2 regions of the Verrucosispora sp. WMMD573 genome follow, and region 1 is predicted to be linked to the other one. Evidence: riboswitches for the same ligand, from Rfam matches in the RefSeq annotation. Region 1 holds a riboswitch; the other holds the start of a gene.

Region 1 (7,578 bases):
TTTTGGGCCGTACCGTGTGCCCAATGAGATCGCCGTTCTCGGCCGCGCGGATCCGACGTGCCCTGCCCACCGGTCGCCGGGCCGTCGCCACCACTGCGGCTGTCGTCCTGCTGGCGGTGGCCGCGGTGTGGGCGGTCTGGCCGGACCGGCCGGGCTTTCGTACCGAGTCCGCGATGCTTACCGTCCGGTCCGGAGCGGACGGGAACGAGCCGGTCGACCTGGACACCACGTTGTACCTTCCGCGTGACGCCGCCGCCGGCCGCGAGGTACCGGCGGTCCTGCTCGCCCACGGCTTCGGCGGCACCAAGGAGTCGGTCCGTACCGACGCCGAGGAACTGGCCGACCGTGGATACGCCGTACTGACCTGGACCGCGCGCGGCTTCGGTCGCAGCGGCGGCAAGATTCACCTGGACAGTCCCGACCATGAGGTACGCGACGCGCAGCGGCTGCTGGACTGGCTGGCCGCGCGTCCGGAGATCCGTACCGACGCCACCGGTGACCCACGGGTGGGTGTGGTCGGCGGCTCCTACGGTGGTGCGCTGTCACTGCTGCTCGCCGCCCAGGACCAGCGGGTCGACGCGATCGTTCCCATGATCACCTGGAACGACCTGTCCCGCGCCTTCCTGCCCGAGAGCACCGGCGGCGAGCCGACCGAGGGCGTGTTCAAGTCCGGGTGGGCCGGCATCTTCTTCGGCGGTGGCGGAAACGTCGGCTCCGGTCCGGCCGGGATCTCCGGCACCGGCGCCGAGACGTCGGAGGGCGCGCCGGGTGCCGGTCCGCCCAGCCCCGCTCCGGGCCAGGGGCCCGGCACCGCACCCGGCGCACCGGCCGTCGGTGGTCTGCCCGATCCCTCCTGTGGACGGTTCGCCACCGACGTCTGCGCCGCGTACCTGCGCATCGCCGCCACCGGCCGGGCCGACCAGGCCGCCGTCGACCTGCTGCGCAGGTCCAGCCCAACCGGGGTGCTGGACCGGATCACCGCGCCAACCCTGCTGGTGCAGGGCGCGGCGGACACCCTCTTCCCGCTCGCCGAGGCCGACGCCAACGCCCGGGGCATCGCCGCGAACGGGACCCCGGTGCGGGTCGCCTGGTTCACCGGCGGCCACGACGGTGGCTCCGGACCGCAGACCGACTCCGACCGGGTCAAGTTCCTCACCGCGCAGTGGCTCGACCACTACGTGGCCGGCGACGCTGACGCGCCCGGCGACACCTTCACCTTCTCCCGGATCGCCGGCTTCGACGCGATGGACCGGGGCCTGGTCGCCACCGGCTACCGCACCGACGACTATCCGGGTCTGGGCGGCGACTCCCGGGTCGAGGTCACCCTGGCCGGCCCGGTCCAGCCGGTGGCCAACCCGCCCGGCGGCAACCCGGCCGCGATCTCCTCCGTACCGTTCGCCGGCTCGCTGGGCTCGCTGCTCAGCGGGGTGGCCGGCGACATACCCGGGCAGCACGCCCGGTTCGAGTCCAAGCCGCTGACCGAGGCGGTCGACATCGTCGGTGCGCCGACCGTGTCGCTGCGCGCCGCGTCGAGCAGCGGCGAGGCGGTCCTCTTCGCCAAGCTCTACGTGGTCGACCCGGAGGGGGCGGCCACCCTGCCCAGCGGGCTGATCGCGCCGATCCGGCTCAACGACCTGCCGGCCAGCATCGACGCCGCCGCGCCGGTCACCGTGACCCTGCCGGCGATCGTGCACCGGGTGGAGGCCGGGCACCGGCTCCGGCTGGTGGTGGCCACCTCGGACCAGGCGTACACGACCCCGACCGAGCCGGCGGTCTACTCGGTTGCGGTCGGCGACACGCCGATCAGCCTGCCGACGGTCGACAGTGACCCGATCCCCACCGAGGCGGCGCTCTGGCGCTGGATCCTGGTCGGGTTGCTCGCCGCGATCGTGGTCGGGCTCGTCGTGCTCGTGGCCGTGCTGCGCCGCCGGCACCGTCGCCAGGACACCTCCGTGCACCCGGAGTACGCGGACACCCCGTTGGCCGTGCGCCGGCTGCGCAAGGAGTACGCCGACGGCTTCGTCGCGGTCTCCGAGGTGGACTTCGAGGTGCATCCCGGTCAGGTGGTCGGTCTGCTCGGGCCCAACGGCGCCGGCAAGACCACCACGCTGCGGGTGCTGATGGGGCTGACCCAGCCGACCGCAGGGGAGATCTACGTCTTCGGGCACCGGCTGGTGCCCGGCTCGCCGGTGCTGTCGCGGATCGGCGCACTGGTGGAGGGGCCGGGGTTCCTGCCGCATCTGTCCGGCCTGGAGAACCTGAAGGCGTACTGGCGGGCGACCGGCCGGCCGGAGGGCGACGCCCACTTCGAGCAGGCACTGGAGATCGCCGGGCTGGGTTCCTCGGTGCACCGGCGGGTGCGTAAGTACAGCCACGGCATGAAGCAGCGCCTCGCCATCGCCCAGGCCATGCTCGGTCTGCCGGAACTGCTGGTGCTCGACGAGCCGACCGACGGGCTGGACCCGCCGCAGATCGCCGAGATGCGGCGGGTGCTCCAGCGGTACGCGACCGACGGACGGGCGGTGCTGGTCTCGAGTCACCTGCTCGCCGAGGTGGAGCAGACCTGCACCCACGCCGTGGTGGTGAACAAGGGTCGGATCGTGGCCTCCGGACCGGTCGAGGAGATCGTCGGCGACTCGCCCAGCGTGCTGGTCGAGGTGAGCGACCCGACCGCGGCCCGGAGCGTGCTCGACGGCCTCGGTGGGGTACGGGTGCTGGACGACGCCGACGGGCAGTTGGTCGTGGACACCAACGGCACCGCCCGCAGCGAGGTGGTCGCCGAGTTGGTCCGGGCCGGGATCGCAGTGGACCGGGTGGTGCCCCGGCGCCGCCTGGAGGACGCCTTCCTCGCCCTGGTGGGCGAGAACTCTCGGGGAAGCGGGGACCGGTGATGGCGGGATCGACTGTCGAGCCGACGCGGGACACGACCGGCGTCGCCGCCTCGGGAGCGGCGGCGGGTTACCGGCCCGCCCGGACGCTGCCGTTCGGTGCCGAGTTCCGCCGGCAGGCGTCGCGCCGGCGTACCCAGCTGGCGCTCGGCTTCATGGTGCTGCTGCCGCTGATCATCCTGATCGCGTTCCAGTTCGACACCAACGACGACGACAACGGCGGGGGTGAGTTCGGCAGCCTGATCGACCTCGCCACCTCCGGCGGGTTGAACTTCACCCTGTTCACCATCTTCGTGTCCGCCTCGTTCCTGCTGGTCGTCGTGGTCGCGCTGTTCTGCGGCGACACGGTGGCGAGCGAGGCGAGCTGGGGAAGCCTGCGCTACCTGTTGGCGATCCCGGTGCCCCGGGCCCGACTGCTCGCGGTGAAGCTGCTGGTCGCGCTCGCGTATTCGGCGCTGGCGCTGATCCTGCTCGCCGGCACGGCGCTGGCCATCGGCACCCTGCGCTACGGCTGGTCGCCGCTGCGCAGCACGGTCGCCGCACAGTTGGAGCCGGGCGAGGGGCTGCTGCGGTTGCTCGCGGTGCTCGGCTACCTGGCCATCGTCCTGCTGGTGGTCGCGGGCCTGGCGTTCCTGCTCTCGGTGACCACCGACGCGGCGTTGGGCGCGGTGGGAGGCGCGGTGCTGCTGTGGATCCTGTCCAGCATCCTGGACCAGATCACCGCGCTGGGCGCGATCCGGTCGTTCCTGCCGACCCACTACAGCACCGCGTGGTTGGGGCTGCTCTCCACGCCCGTACAGACCGACGACATCGTCCGGGGCACGGTCTCGGCGATCTGCTACGCGACCGTGTTCTGGGGCCTGGCGTTCTGGCGCTTCACCCGCAAGGACATCACCAGCTGAGCTCGCTGCCCGCGACCGCTCGGCGCGAGCCGGGCGGTCGCGGGCGACAAGAGCGTGCGGTGCTATGCCGGGACAGCTCAGAGCAGCGGGACCGGGGTGGTGGGCGGTGGGTTCGGCGTCGAGGGCGTCGGCTCCGGCGTGCGCGGCTCCTGCTTCTGCCAGGCGCTGACCCCAAGCCGGTCGGTGTTGCCCAGGTCGATCCGCCCCTGCATGACGACCCGTTGCGCGGGCCGGCCGCGCAGCGGGGCGACGTCGAGGTGCTCGGCGTTGGTCGCCACGACCGTTGGGTTGTCGACCAGGTTGCGCCAGAGCAGGGCGGTGCCGGCCGCCTCACCGGGGGCCAGCACCAGCGGCCGGGGTGGATCGTCGAAGCCGGACGTGATTCCCTCCGCGCCTTGGATCACCCGGACCGGGATGAGGGTGCCGTCCGCGTCCCGCAGTTGCGGCGCCGGATACCCGTGCAGCCGGTAGGGGCGGTCGCCGCAGTTGACCAGTTCCAGGCCCATCGCCCGCAGCCCCATGGCGGCGCTGACGCCGCGGTAGGTGATCCGGACGCCGGACACGGGGCAGCCGGACGTCGGGCTGTCGCCTCCGGCGAGATCGCCGTCCCGGGACGGCGTGCCGCCGAGATCGGCTCCGTCGGACGGTGCGCTGCCGGGTCCATGGGAAGCCGGGAGCGGGCGGGGCGGCGCCCCCGGGGCCTCGCCGGCCGGGGCGCAGCCGGCGAGCAGGCCGAACGCTGCGGCGATCGAGACCGGCACGGCGACGAGCCGACGGCCACCGGAAGCCGGAGTGCGGACCGTGGTGCGTGGCATCGCAGCATCGTCGCATCCGCCCGTGTCGGCTGGTGTTCCCGCCACCCACGCAAGCAGACCACAAGGTTTACACAGTGCTGCTGCCGCCGGAAGTTTCGGCCGCTAGACTGAGTGTGGGAGCGTTCCCAACAAGAGAGATTGAATCGACAACTATCTATAGATTCCGCATTCTGGTACCACCACCCCACTAGTAGGAGGTACCAATGCGCACTGACCGGTTCGGCGGGCCGGCTCTGTCCCTGTTCCGCATTGTCATCGGTTTGTTGTTTCTCATTCACGGCATGTCGTCCGTCTTCGGCGTCTTCGGCGGCAACCGTGGCACCGGCGAGGCGGTGCCGCTCGGCCAGTGGCCGGGCTGGTACGCCGCAATGATCCAGTTGGTCTGCGGCGCCCTTGTGCTCCTCGGCCTGTTCACCCGGCCCGCGGCCCTGCTGGCGTCGGGCTCCATGGCCTACGCGTACTTCGTGGTCCATCAGCCCGAGGCGCTGCTGCCGCTGCGGAACAACGGCGAACTGTCCGTCCTGTTCTGCTGGGCATTCTTCCTGGTGGCGGTGCTCGGACCGGGCACCTGGGCGGTGGACACGCTCTGGCGGCGCGGGGCTGCGACGGTCGCCCTGGCCGAGGGCGAGCGGCGGTCCGTGCCGGCCTGACGGCGATGCTCAGCGGCGCCGGGGGGACGGCAACGGCGCCGCTGAGGTTTCGCTCACAGGCTGGGATTGGCAGGCGACGGCCGCGTCCGGATTGCCTAGACTCGGCGGCACAACTGCATACCTCATCCAGAGGGGCTGAGGGATACGGCCCGACGACGCCCCGGCAACCACCTCGCGCGCTCACCGTTGAGCGTCCGGCGGGGCAGGTGCCAATTCCGTCCCCGCCGCAGGGTGCGATGCGGGGAAAGATGAGAGGACTTCGACATGACGTCGACGCTCGCCCCGTCCGGCATCGACACCGCCGCCAGCCCCGCCCGCGCCCTGGTCTGCCGGGCCTGTTCGGCCCGCTACCCGCTCGCCGCCCAGCATGCCTGTTACGAGTGTTTCGGCCCGCTGGAGGTCGACTACGACTCGGCCGCACTCGCCACCGTCACCCGCGAGCAGATCGAGGCCGGTCCACGCAATCTCTGGCGGTACGCCGCTCTGCTGCCCGCCGGTCAGGACCCGGCCACCCGGGTCACCCTGGACCCGGGGTTCACCCCGCTGGTGGCCGCCGACCAGCTCGCCGCCGAACTGGGCATCACCGCGCCGCTCTGGGTCAAGGACGACAGCGCCAATCCCACCCACTCCTTCAAGGACCGGGTGGTGTCGGTGGCGCTGACCGCCGCCCGCGCGCTGGGCTTCTCCCGGTTCGCCTGCGCCTCCACCGGCAACCTGGCCAACTCCGTGGCCGCCCACGCCGCCCGGGTCGGTGCGCCTTCGGTGGTCTTCATCCCCAGTGACCTGGAGCAGGGCAAGGTCGTCACGACCGCCGTCTACGGCGGCGACCTGGTCGCCATCGACGGGTCGTACGACGACGTGAACCGCCTCTGCGGCGAGCTGGTCGAGACGGACGAGTTCGAGGACACCGCCTTCGTCAACGTCAACGTGCGGCCGTACTACGCGGAAGGGTCCAAGACGCTCGGCTACGAGGTGGCCGAGCAACTCGGGTGGCGGATTCCCGCCCAGGTGGTCATCCCGATGGCCTCGGGCGAGCTGCTCACCAAGATTGACAAGGCGTTCAGCGAGCTGGTCGAGATCGGCCTGGTCGAGGCCCCGGCGGGTGGCTGGAAGGTCTTCGGGGCGCAGTCGGCCGGCTGCAACCCGATCGCCACCGCGCTGCATGCCGGCACCGACGCCATCACCCCGGTCAAGCCGACCGGGATCGCCAAGTCACTGAACATCGGCGACCCGGCGGCCGGGCTGTACGCACTGGAGGCGGTGCGCCGCACCGGTGGCTGGATGGACTACGCCGACGACGACGAGATCCGGGCCGGGGTGCGCCTGTTGGCGCGTACCACCGGGGTGTTCGCGGAGACGGCCGGCGGGGTGACCGTGGCGGTGCTGCGCAAGCTGGTCGAGTCGGGCCGACTGGACCCGGCCGCCGAGACGGTGGTGTTCAACACCGGCGAAGGGCTGAAGACCCTCGACGCGGTCGCCGGTGAGGTCGGCCCCACTCACCGGATCAAGCCTTCGTTGCGGGCCGCCCGCGACGCGGGCCTGCTGGGCTGACGACGACGAACGGATGAGTAAGCGGTATTTCGCAGGGAGTGAGCGAAACACGCCGCCAGGGACTTGACGACCGCAAACGGACGGCGCAAGATGCTCCGTGCGGGAGGGCGCTTCGCCGTAGACTTTCAGTCTTTACGACCCAGCGCCGGAGGCGTTGTGCGATCGTCCCTCCCGACCAACGTCCGAGCGGGCCAGCGAAAATTCGCTGGCCCGCTCGTCTGTCGCTGGCGCAGGCTGCCGTCATGACCATCACCATCACCCCGGTCGGGGCCGCCGACGAGGCGGCCGTCCAGCAGGCGTATCAGGTCGGTGCCGCACAGGTGGCCGCCGACGAGCCGGACTTCCCGCCCCTCTGCCGGCAACGATTCACCGCCCTTCTGCGCCATCCGATGCCGGGCTACGAAACCCGCATGCTGCTGGCGCGGATCGACGGTGAGCCGGCCGGTTTTCTCCGGCTGGACCTGCCGCAGTTGGACAACACCGAGAACGCCTCCGCTGAGCTGATCGTGCATCCGGCACAACGCCGCCGAGGCGTCGGCCGAGCGTTGGCCGAACATGGGCTCGGCCTGCTGCGCGAGCGCGGGCGTAAGCGGGTGAGTGCGATGAGCCGCGCTGAGCTTGCCGGCGAGCCCGGTCGCCGGTCGCCGGGTAACGCGTTCGCTGTGGCCATGGGCGCGGTCGATGCCCTGACCGATGTGCGGCGACGCCTCGACACCGCCGACCTCGATCAGGCGAAGCTGGACGCGCTGCGGGCCGACGCCCGGGATCGCTC
Region 2 (7,578 bases), 2.5 Mb from region 1:
CACTCGCCGTTCCGTCGGGTGCGCGATCGCCTGCACCGGCACGGTGCTGACGGCGGGCTTGCGACTCCTCGGGGGCATCAGACCAGCTCCTCCTCGGCGGATACGGCATCGGTGATCGCCGCCGCGCCTTGCAGGGCGAACAGCGCATCTATGGCGGGTCGAAGGTCTCGTTTTGCGGTCGTCGGATCACGAAGCTCGCAAAAGCTCCAGCGCCCGAACCGGCCGTTGTTGTTGACCGCCTGCACCCAGAGATTGCGGGCGGCCCACGCCTTCTGCGCAGCCTCGGACTGTGACTTGCGACCGCCGGACACCTCGACGATCAGGGTGCGGGCTATCCCATCGCCGGCATCGGCCAACTTGACCAGGAAGTCCGGGTAGAACCGCCGGCTCCGCCCGGCGTGCTCGTACGGGATGAAGAAGTCGAGGTGGTCGTTGCGGACGTACGCGGCGACCTGGTCCTCCGGCAGCGACTCGATCGCCTGGGCGACCGCCCGCTCCCAGGCGTTGCCATCCTTGCCGTCGAGCGTCACGAGGTTGACCTGGCACCGTCGCGGATCCGTTGGCCAGACCTCCCTGGTCGTCCGGAAGTCGACGCTGGACGTGGTGCCGATCGGATCGGTCGTCCGCAGCACGGGCAGCACCCAGCGTTCCCGCCGACGACGCTGCCATGCGATCGACTGCCAGATCTTCTCCACCGCCTCGGCCTCCCGAAGCAGGATCAGACCGATCGCCTGATCGTCCCGGATGTCGACGCAGCGACGGAGCCACTCCTGAGCGATCTCCAGCACCTGCGGGAAATACCACGGCCGCAGGTCACCGTCCCCGGTGCGCAGCTTGCGGGTGAGTACCTCACTGGCCAGCCGGTAGGCCACGAACTGCCCACGCAGGCCCTTCAACCGTTCAAGGTCGTGCACGTCCTCCTCGCCGACCTGTCCCGCCACCATGGTCTTTGTCGGCAGATCCTGCCGAGACAGGATCATCTTCAGGTCGGGATCCGAGAAGTCGCCGACCAGCGGCGCGTCGGGTATCTCCAGGTGGTACCCGACCACCCGCGGAAAGGTGATCTCTAGCTTCGCCGCGTCGCGGTCCGGCTCGGCCCGCACGTTGCGAACCGGCTTCATCGGCAACTCACGGGACACGGCCACCGTGGGGATGAACTGGAACGGAACCCCGTAGACATCCGCGTACTCAGGGGTGAACATGCCGTCCTCGTCGGCGACGTACGAGCGTCGCCGCAGGCCCCGGCCGACCACCTGCTCGCACAGCAACTGGGTGCCGAAGGCTCGTACGCCGAGAATGTGGGTGACCGTGTTGGCGTCCCAGCCCTCCGTCAGCATGGAGACGCTGACGACACACCGCACCGGTTCGCCGAGCTTTCCCGGTTTGCCGACGGTGTTCATCACTTCGCGCATCAGTTCCGCGTCGCCGATGTCGTCCGCGCTACGGCCTGGGAAGCGGTCCGCGTACTCCTGTTTGAACTCGGCGATCTCGCGGGCCGCCGTGCGGCGGAACTCCGGTGACAGGCTGCCGGACTCGAACTCCGCTGCGTCGACGAGAATCGTTCGCTGCCGGTGCAGCCACCGCCCGTCCGCCACGTTGCTGAACAGGGGTAGCTGTCCGGCGGTCGGCAACAGATGACCGGCCTGCTCACGGTCGTAGCCGCCGATCCACTCGTAGACGGCCTTCGAGATCGTCGTGTTGCTACAGACGACGATGAACACGGGCGGCGGTTGCCCGTGCGCAGCAGCCTCTGACTTCTCCCAAGCCTCGAACGCTGACACGTAGGAGCCGTAGAGGCTGTGCAGGGCGGCGGTCAGCGCGCCGGGCAGATCCGCTGCGGTGAAGTCCTGGTTGGACCGGCGTCCACCCTTGGGTAACGAATCCCGGATCTCCTGCCAGAGGTTCAGGTAGGTCACGCGGTTGGCGACCCGGTCGTCGTCGACCGGCACCCGGGGGATCTTGACGATGCCGGCCTCGATGGCGTCGATCAGCGAGAAGTCGCTGACCACCCAGGGGAAGAGGGTGCCCTCCCGGTAGCCGGATCCGGCCAGGAAAAAGGGCGTCGCGGACAGGTCGTACACCCTCTTGATGCCGACCTTCGCCCGGACCGCTTCCAGGCCGCTGAACCAGATCCGAGCGTCCTCGGCCCGGTCGGCGGCCTCTTTGCGCTCGTCGCCGCGCAGATTCTCGACGGTGTCGGCGTCCGGTTCCGGCTCACCGGCACGTCCCCGGTAACAGTGATGTGCCTCGTCGTTGAAGACGACGATCTCCGACGAGCCGCCAAGCTCGCGTAGTACCCGGCTGACCATCTGGGCCGGGGTTTCCCGGAACGGGTCAGGTCGACCGGGTGCCACCAAAGCCTTGGTGTTTCCGGTCGCGTTGCGGCCGAAGCGGGTTTCGCGGAGTTGGAAGGCGTGGAAGTTGGTGATGACGATCTTTGCCTGGCCGAGGTCATCGGTGAACTCGGCCGGCACCAGATCGCGCTCGCGGTAGTAGTTGCCCGGATCTTCCGGCAACAGGACCCGCAGCCGGTCACGGATGGTGAGGCCGGGAGTCACCACCAGGAAGCGCTTGGCGAACGTCTTGTCGTACCGCGCGTGGACCTTGTTGATCGTCTGCCACGCGATCAACATGGCCATAACGACTGTCTTGCCGGTGCCGGTCGCCATCTTGAGGGCGACTCGTGGCAGACCGTTGTTGTGCTCGGTGTTGTGCGCGTCCAGGTCGTTGTTGATCCAACTGCCCTGCCACTTGGTCGCACCCTCGGCGAGGAAGATCGCCGTTTCGACCGCCTCGCGCTGGCAGAACAGGATCTTGTTGTCCCGCTCCGGATCGTTCCAGTACTCCAGCAGGCGGCGGGTCACCGGTGTGACGTTGGGCCAGCCCGCCTCCCGCCACGCGTCGACGCGTTCCCGGACATCATTGACCTGCTTGTTGGGCTTGATGTCGTCTTCGGTGAAGACCTGCAGCTCAAGCTGCTGCCCACGCTTGCGAGGTCGCGGCACCGGGATGAAGAAGCTCGACGGCCGCCGCTCCTCCTCGATCCGGTCGGTGATGCCGTCCCGGTCGAAGGCGAAGTGGCGGGTGGGCCGGCCGTACGGTGAGTTGATGATCGGGTTGTCGATGACCCGGTCGCTCAACGTAGACCTCCCGCTTAAGTTGGATGTTGCAGATTCGAGCGACAGCCTATACCGGGCGTTAGAAGCCGAGGTTGCGGAGCCTGCCGTGGCGACCGGACGGCGCGTCACTGCAACGCAAGGTGCATGGAAGCGTGTACCGGAGGGTGATGTTCGACGCGCTCGCGTCGGTCTCACAGCACCTGGGACAGGAAGCGGCGTAGTCGTGGGTGCTGGGGCGACTCGAAGACGGCGGCCGGCTCGCCGGCCTCCAGCACCATCCCGGCGTCCATGAAGGCGACGGTGTCGGCGACCTGGCGGGCGAAGCCCATCTCGTGGGTCACCACCACCATGGTCATGCCCTGGGCGGACAGCTCCGCCATCAGCGCCAGCACCCCCTTGACCAGTTCCGGGTCGAGCGCCGAGGTGGCCTCGTCGAAGAGCATCACCTGCGGCCGCATGGCGAGTGCCCGGGCGATGGCCACCCGCTGCTGCTGCCCGCCGGACAACTGCGCCGGCCGGGCGTCGGCCTTCGCGGCCAGGCCGACCCGGTCGAGTTCGGCCCGGGCCCGGGTGACCGCCTCGTCCTCGCCGAGCCGGCGGATACGGCGCAGCGGCAGGGTGACGTTGCGTAGCACGCTCATGTGCGGGAAGAGGTTGAACTGCTGGAACACCATGCCGATCCGCTGCCGCAGCGCGTCCGGGTCGTCGCGCAGCACGCTGCGGCCGTCCAGCAGCACGTCGCCCCGGTCCGGTTCGAGGAGCCGGTTGACGGTGCGCAGCAGGGTGGACTTTCCCGACCCGGACGGGCCGATCACGCAGGCGGTGCCGCCGCGCGCCACGTCCAGGTCCACCCCGCGTAGCACCCGATGGTTGCCGAAGGCCAGGTGCACGTCGCGCAGGCTGAGACTGACCGAGGTGTTCATCGTTGGTTGCCTCCGGCGGCGCCGGGCAGCGCCAGGTCCAGGTCGTCGGGGTCGTCGGTCGGCCCGGCCGCCGGCCGGCCGTGTCGCAGCCGCCGGTCGATCCAGTTGACGACGTGCGTCAGCGGCACGGTCAGCACGAGGTAGCACAGCCCGGCCAGCAGCAGCGCCGACTGGTTGCCGGTGTTCGCGGCGTAGTCCTGACCGATGCGGAACAGCTCGCGCTGGCTGGCCAGCAGGCCGAGGAAGTAGACCAGGCTGGAGTCCTTGATCAGCGCGATGAGCTGGTTCACCCAGGCCGGCAGGATCCGTCGGACGCCCTGCGGGATGACCACCCGCCGCATCGCCTCCCGCCAGGAGAAACCCAGCGCGCGGGCCGCCTCCAACTGGGTGGCCTCCACCGACTGGATGCCCGCGCGGAAGATCTCCCCGAGGTACGCCGAGGCGATCAGCGACAGCGCCAGGATGCCCAGCGGGTACGGATTCGGCCCCCACACCTGCAACCCCAGCGGGGCCAGCCCGACCCCGATCAGCAGGATCGTCGCCGCCGCCGGTAGGCCCCGGAAAATGTCGGTGTACACCCGCGCCGGCCACCGCAGCCAACGGGTACGCGAGATGCCCGCCACCGCCAGCACGATGCCCAGCGCCGAGCCGAGCAGGGCGGCGGTGACCGCCAGGATCAGCGTGTTCGGCAACCCGACGGTGAGCATCTCGGGTAGCGCCTCGCGCATCGACTCCCAGTCGAAGAACGTCTCCCACAGGGTGCGCAACGGATCCACGGTCAACCTCCGCCCTGCTCGCTCGTGGTCCTAGCGTCAGGAAGCGGCCGACGCCGACGGTGCCGCCGCGCCGACCGATGCGGAGGGTGCCACCACGTCGCCGCTGCCCGGGGTGAAGTCGGCCGGGATCGGCCGGCCCGGGTAGTACTGCTCCTGCAACCGGGTCCAGGTGCCGTCGGCGATCACCTCGTCGAGGGCCTTGTTCAGTGCCTCGCGCAGCGCGTCGTTGCCCTTGGCGAAGGCGTACGCGGTTGGCGCCGGGCTGAGTTCCTTCGCAGCCACGGTGATCTTGCCGCCGCTGTCTGCGGCGGTCTTCTCACCGATCTCGGCGGGGGCGATCCACGCGTCCGCCGTACCGGCCTTGAGCTGGTTGATCGCGCCGTTGTAGTCGGGCACCCGCACCGGGTCCAGACCCTTCCCGGTGGCGTAGTCGTCCTGGACGGTCCCCTGCACGACCACCACCCGCTTGCCGGGCAACTCGTCGAAGCTGGTCAGCGTCGAACCGGCGGGCACGTCGAGCCCGAAGTAGCCGAAGTCGTACCCGTTGCCGAAGTCCACGGTCTTCTTCCGTGCCTCGGTGATGGTGATCGAGGAACTGCCGACGTCGAACCTGCGGTTGCCGACCTGGGCGAGCAGGGCGGAGAAGTCGGTGCCGACGAACTCCACCGTCAGGCCGAGCCTGTCGGCGGCGGCGACCAGCAGGTCGTTGTCGAAGCCGGTGAACCTGCCGTCCTTCAGGTACACGTTTGGTGGGGCGTCGGTGAGCGTGCCGGCCCGCAGCACACCTGGCTGCGCCAGGTTGTACGGGTTGTCGGCCGCGTTGCCGGCGGTGTCGGAGCCGCAGGCGGTGAGGGTGGCGGCGGCGAGGATCGCGGCGACACCGACGGCGGCGGCGCGGGTCAGGGCGGGAGGGAATCGCACAGGTGTCTCCTGGTTGAGCTGCGGCGGGCACGGACGTGCCGCACCGACGGTCCGCCGCCGGGCGGACCGCTGGGATGGGATCGATGGCAGAGGGTCAGCCGACCCGTGCGGGATCGGTGACGGGGAGCGACGCGGTCAGCTACACGCGGCGCTGCACACCCGCATCATGTCGACGTGCCGACGCCGGGTCAGGCCCGGGCGGGCCACCGAACGATCGCGGTACGACATGGTGCTCCTCAAGGTCGTGATGACCTGGGAACCCAGGCCACGCTTGCACCGAAGATCGCTCCGATGCCTGGTCCTCACCCGGGGCACCCCTGCGCGGTGGAGGGTTGCCGGCCAGCGAGCCGGGGCTTCGCGCTGGCACTCATGACCTGCCGCCGACGCTATCAGCCCCCGCCCGCCCACCCACCGTCCACCCCCTATGACCCCCCTCACGCCGGCCCCCTCACACCCCGCCGAGTTGACCATGAGGTTGGCGGCGAGTTCGATCTCCCTGACTGCCGCTAACCTCATGATCAACGCGGCGGGGTTGGTGCGTACGGCGGGTGGGGGTGTTGCCGGGGGAGTGGGTGATCCCTTACGGTCTGGTCAGCGGTGGGCGGTGCGGTCCGCATCCGATGACACCGCCGGTGGTCCGTCACGTGGGCCGGGAGGGTGGAACTCCCGGGTCCGACGCGCGTGACGGTCGAGTCGGCGGGCGAACCCCGACCCGTGCGGCGGCGCGTCGAGGCGCCGGGCCGGCGGTCGACGGGAGCGCGGACATCCACCGGGAGCCACCCGTGTATCTCACCCCCCACGAGCAGGACCGCCTGCTCGTCCACGTGGCGGCGGACGTCGCCCGGCGTCGCCGCGAGCGCGGCCTGCGCCTGAACTATCCGGAAGCCGTCGCGGTGATCACCGCCTTCCTGCTCGAAGGGGCACGCGACGGGCAGTCCGTGGTGGACCTGATGGCCGCCGGGCGCACCGTGCTCAGCCGCGACGACGTGCAGGACGGCATCCCCGAGTTGCTGAGGGAGGTGCAGGTGGAGGCGACGTTCCCGGACGGCACCAAGCTGGTGACGGTGCACCACCCGATCCCGTGATCCCCGGGGAGATCCTGCCGGCCGACGGACCGGTGGAGATCAACGCCGGGCGGCCGGTGACCACACTGCTGGTGGTCAACACCGGTGACCGGCCGGTGCAGGTCGGCTCGCACTACCACTTCGCCGAGGCCAACCCGGCGCTGGACTTCGACCGGGACGCCGCCTGGGGGCAGCGCCTCGCCGTACCGGCCGGCACCTCGGTGCGATTCGAGCCGGGGGTGAGTCGCCGGGTGGACCTGGTGCCGCTGGGCGGCGCGCGGATCGTGCCGGGCCTGCGCGGCGAGTGCGCCGGAGCACTTGACGAAGGACGGACGGCATGAGCGCGCGGATCAGCAGGTCAGACCCGCCGCCCGGCGGCATGGAGCGAAGCGGAGTGCTGGCATGAGCAGCGTCGAGCGGGGCCGCTACGTCGCCCTGTACGGGCCGACCACCGGCGACCGGATCCGGCTGGCCGACACGAACCTGCTCATCGAGATTGAGCAGGATTACTGCGCCGGTGGGGACGAGGCGGTCTTCGGCGGCGGCAAGGTGATTCGTGAGTCGATGGGCCAGTCCCGGGCCACCCGCGCCGAGGGTGCCCTGGACACCGTGATCACCGGTGCGGTCGTCCTCGATCACTGGGGGGTGGTGAAGGCGGACGTCGGGCTGCGCGACGGGCGGATCGTGGCGCTCGGCCGGGCCGGTAACCCGGACACCATGGACGGTGTTCACCCGGACCTGGTGATCGGCCCGGCCACCGAGGTGATCGCCGGCA

The links. A riboswitch is a leader RNA that binds a small molecule or an ion and turns the genes downstream of it on or off. The one in region 1 is predicted to bind S-adenosylmethionine.
Region 2: linked by a shared signal. The riboswitch ahead of O7601_RS22425 (ABC transporter substrate-binding protein) and the one ahead of thrC (threonine synthase) in region 1 are both predicted to bind S-adenosylmethionine.

Annotation. Positions count from the first base shown of each region.
Region 1 is NZ_CP114901.1:898,638-906,215, reverse strand. Features, by position in the region: gene O7601_RS04220 (alpha/beta fold hydrolase) at 24-2,891, shown strand; gene O7601_RS04215 (ABC transporter permease subunit) at 2,891-3,790, shown strand; gene O7601_RS04210 (DUF4232 domain-containing protein) at 3,868-4,605, opposite strand; gene O7601_RS04205 (DoxX family protein) at 4,809-5,255, shown strand; SAM riboswitch class I at 5,375-5,510, shown strand; gene thrC (threonine synthase) at 5,520-6,806, shown strand; gene O7601_RS04195 (GNAT family N-acetyltransferase) at 7,049-7,578, shown strand, end outside.
Region 2 is NZ_CP114901.1:4,902,652-4,910,229, reverse strand. Features, by position in the region: gene O7601_RS22445 (site-specific DNA-methyltransferase) at 1-36, opposite strand, end outside; gene O7601_RS22440 (DEAD/DEAH box helicase family protein) at 78-3,248, opposite strand; gene O7601_RS22435 (amino acid ABC transporter ATP-binding protein) at 3,311-4,042, opposite strand; gene O7601_RS22430 (amino acid ABC transporter permease) at 4,039-4,818, opposite strand; gene O7601_RS22425 (ABC transporter substrate-binding protein) at 4,855-5,739, opposite strand; SAM riboswitch class IV at 6,002-6,114, opposite strand; gene O7601_RS22420 (urease subunit gamma) at 6,522-6,824, shown strand; gene O7601_RS22415 (urease subunit beta) at 6,821-7,144, shown strand; gene O7601_RS22410 (urease subunit alpha) at 7,206-7,578, shown strand, end outside.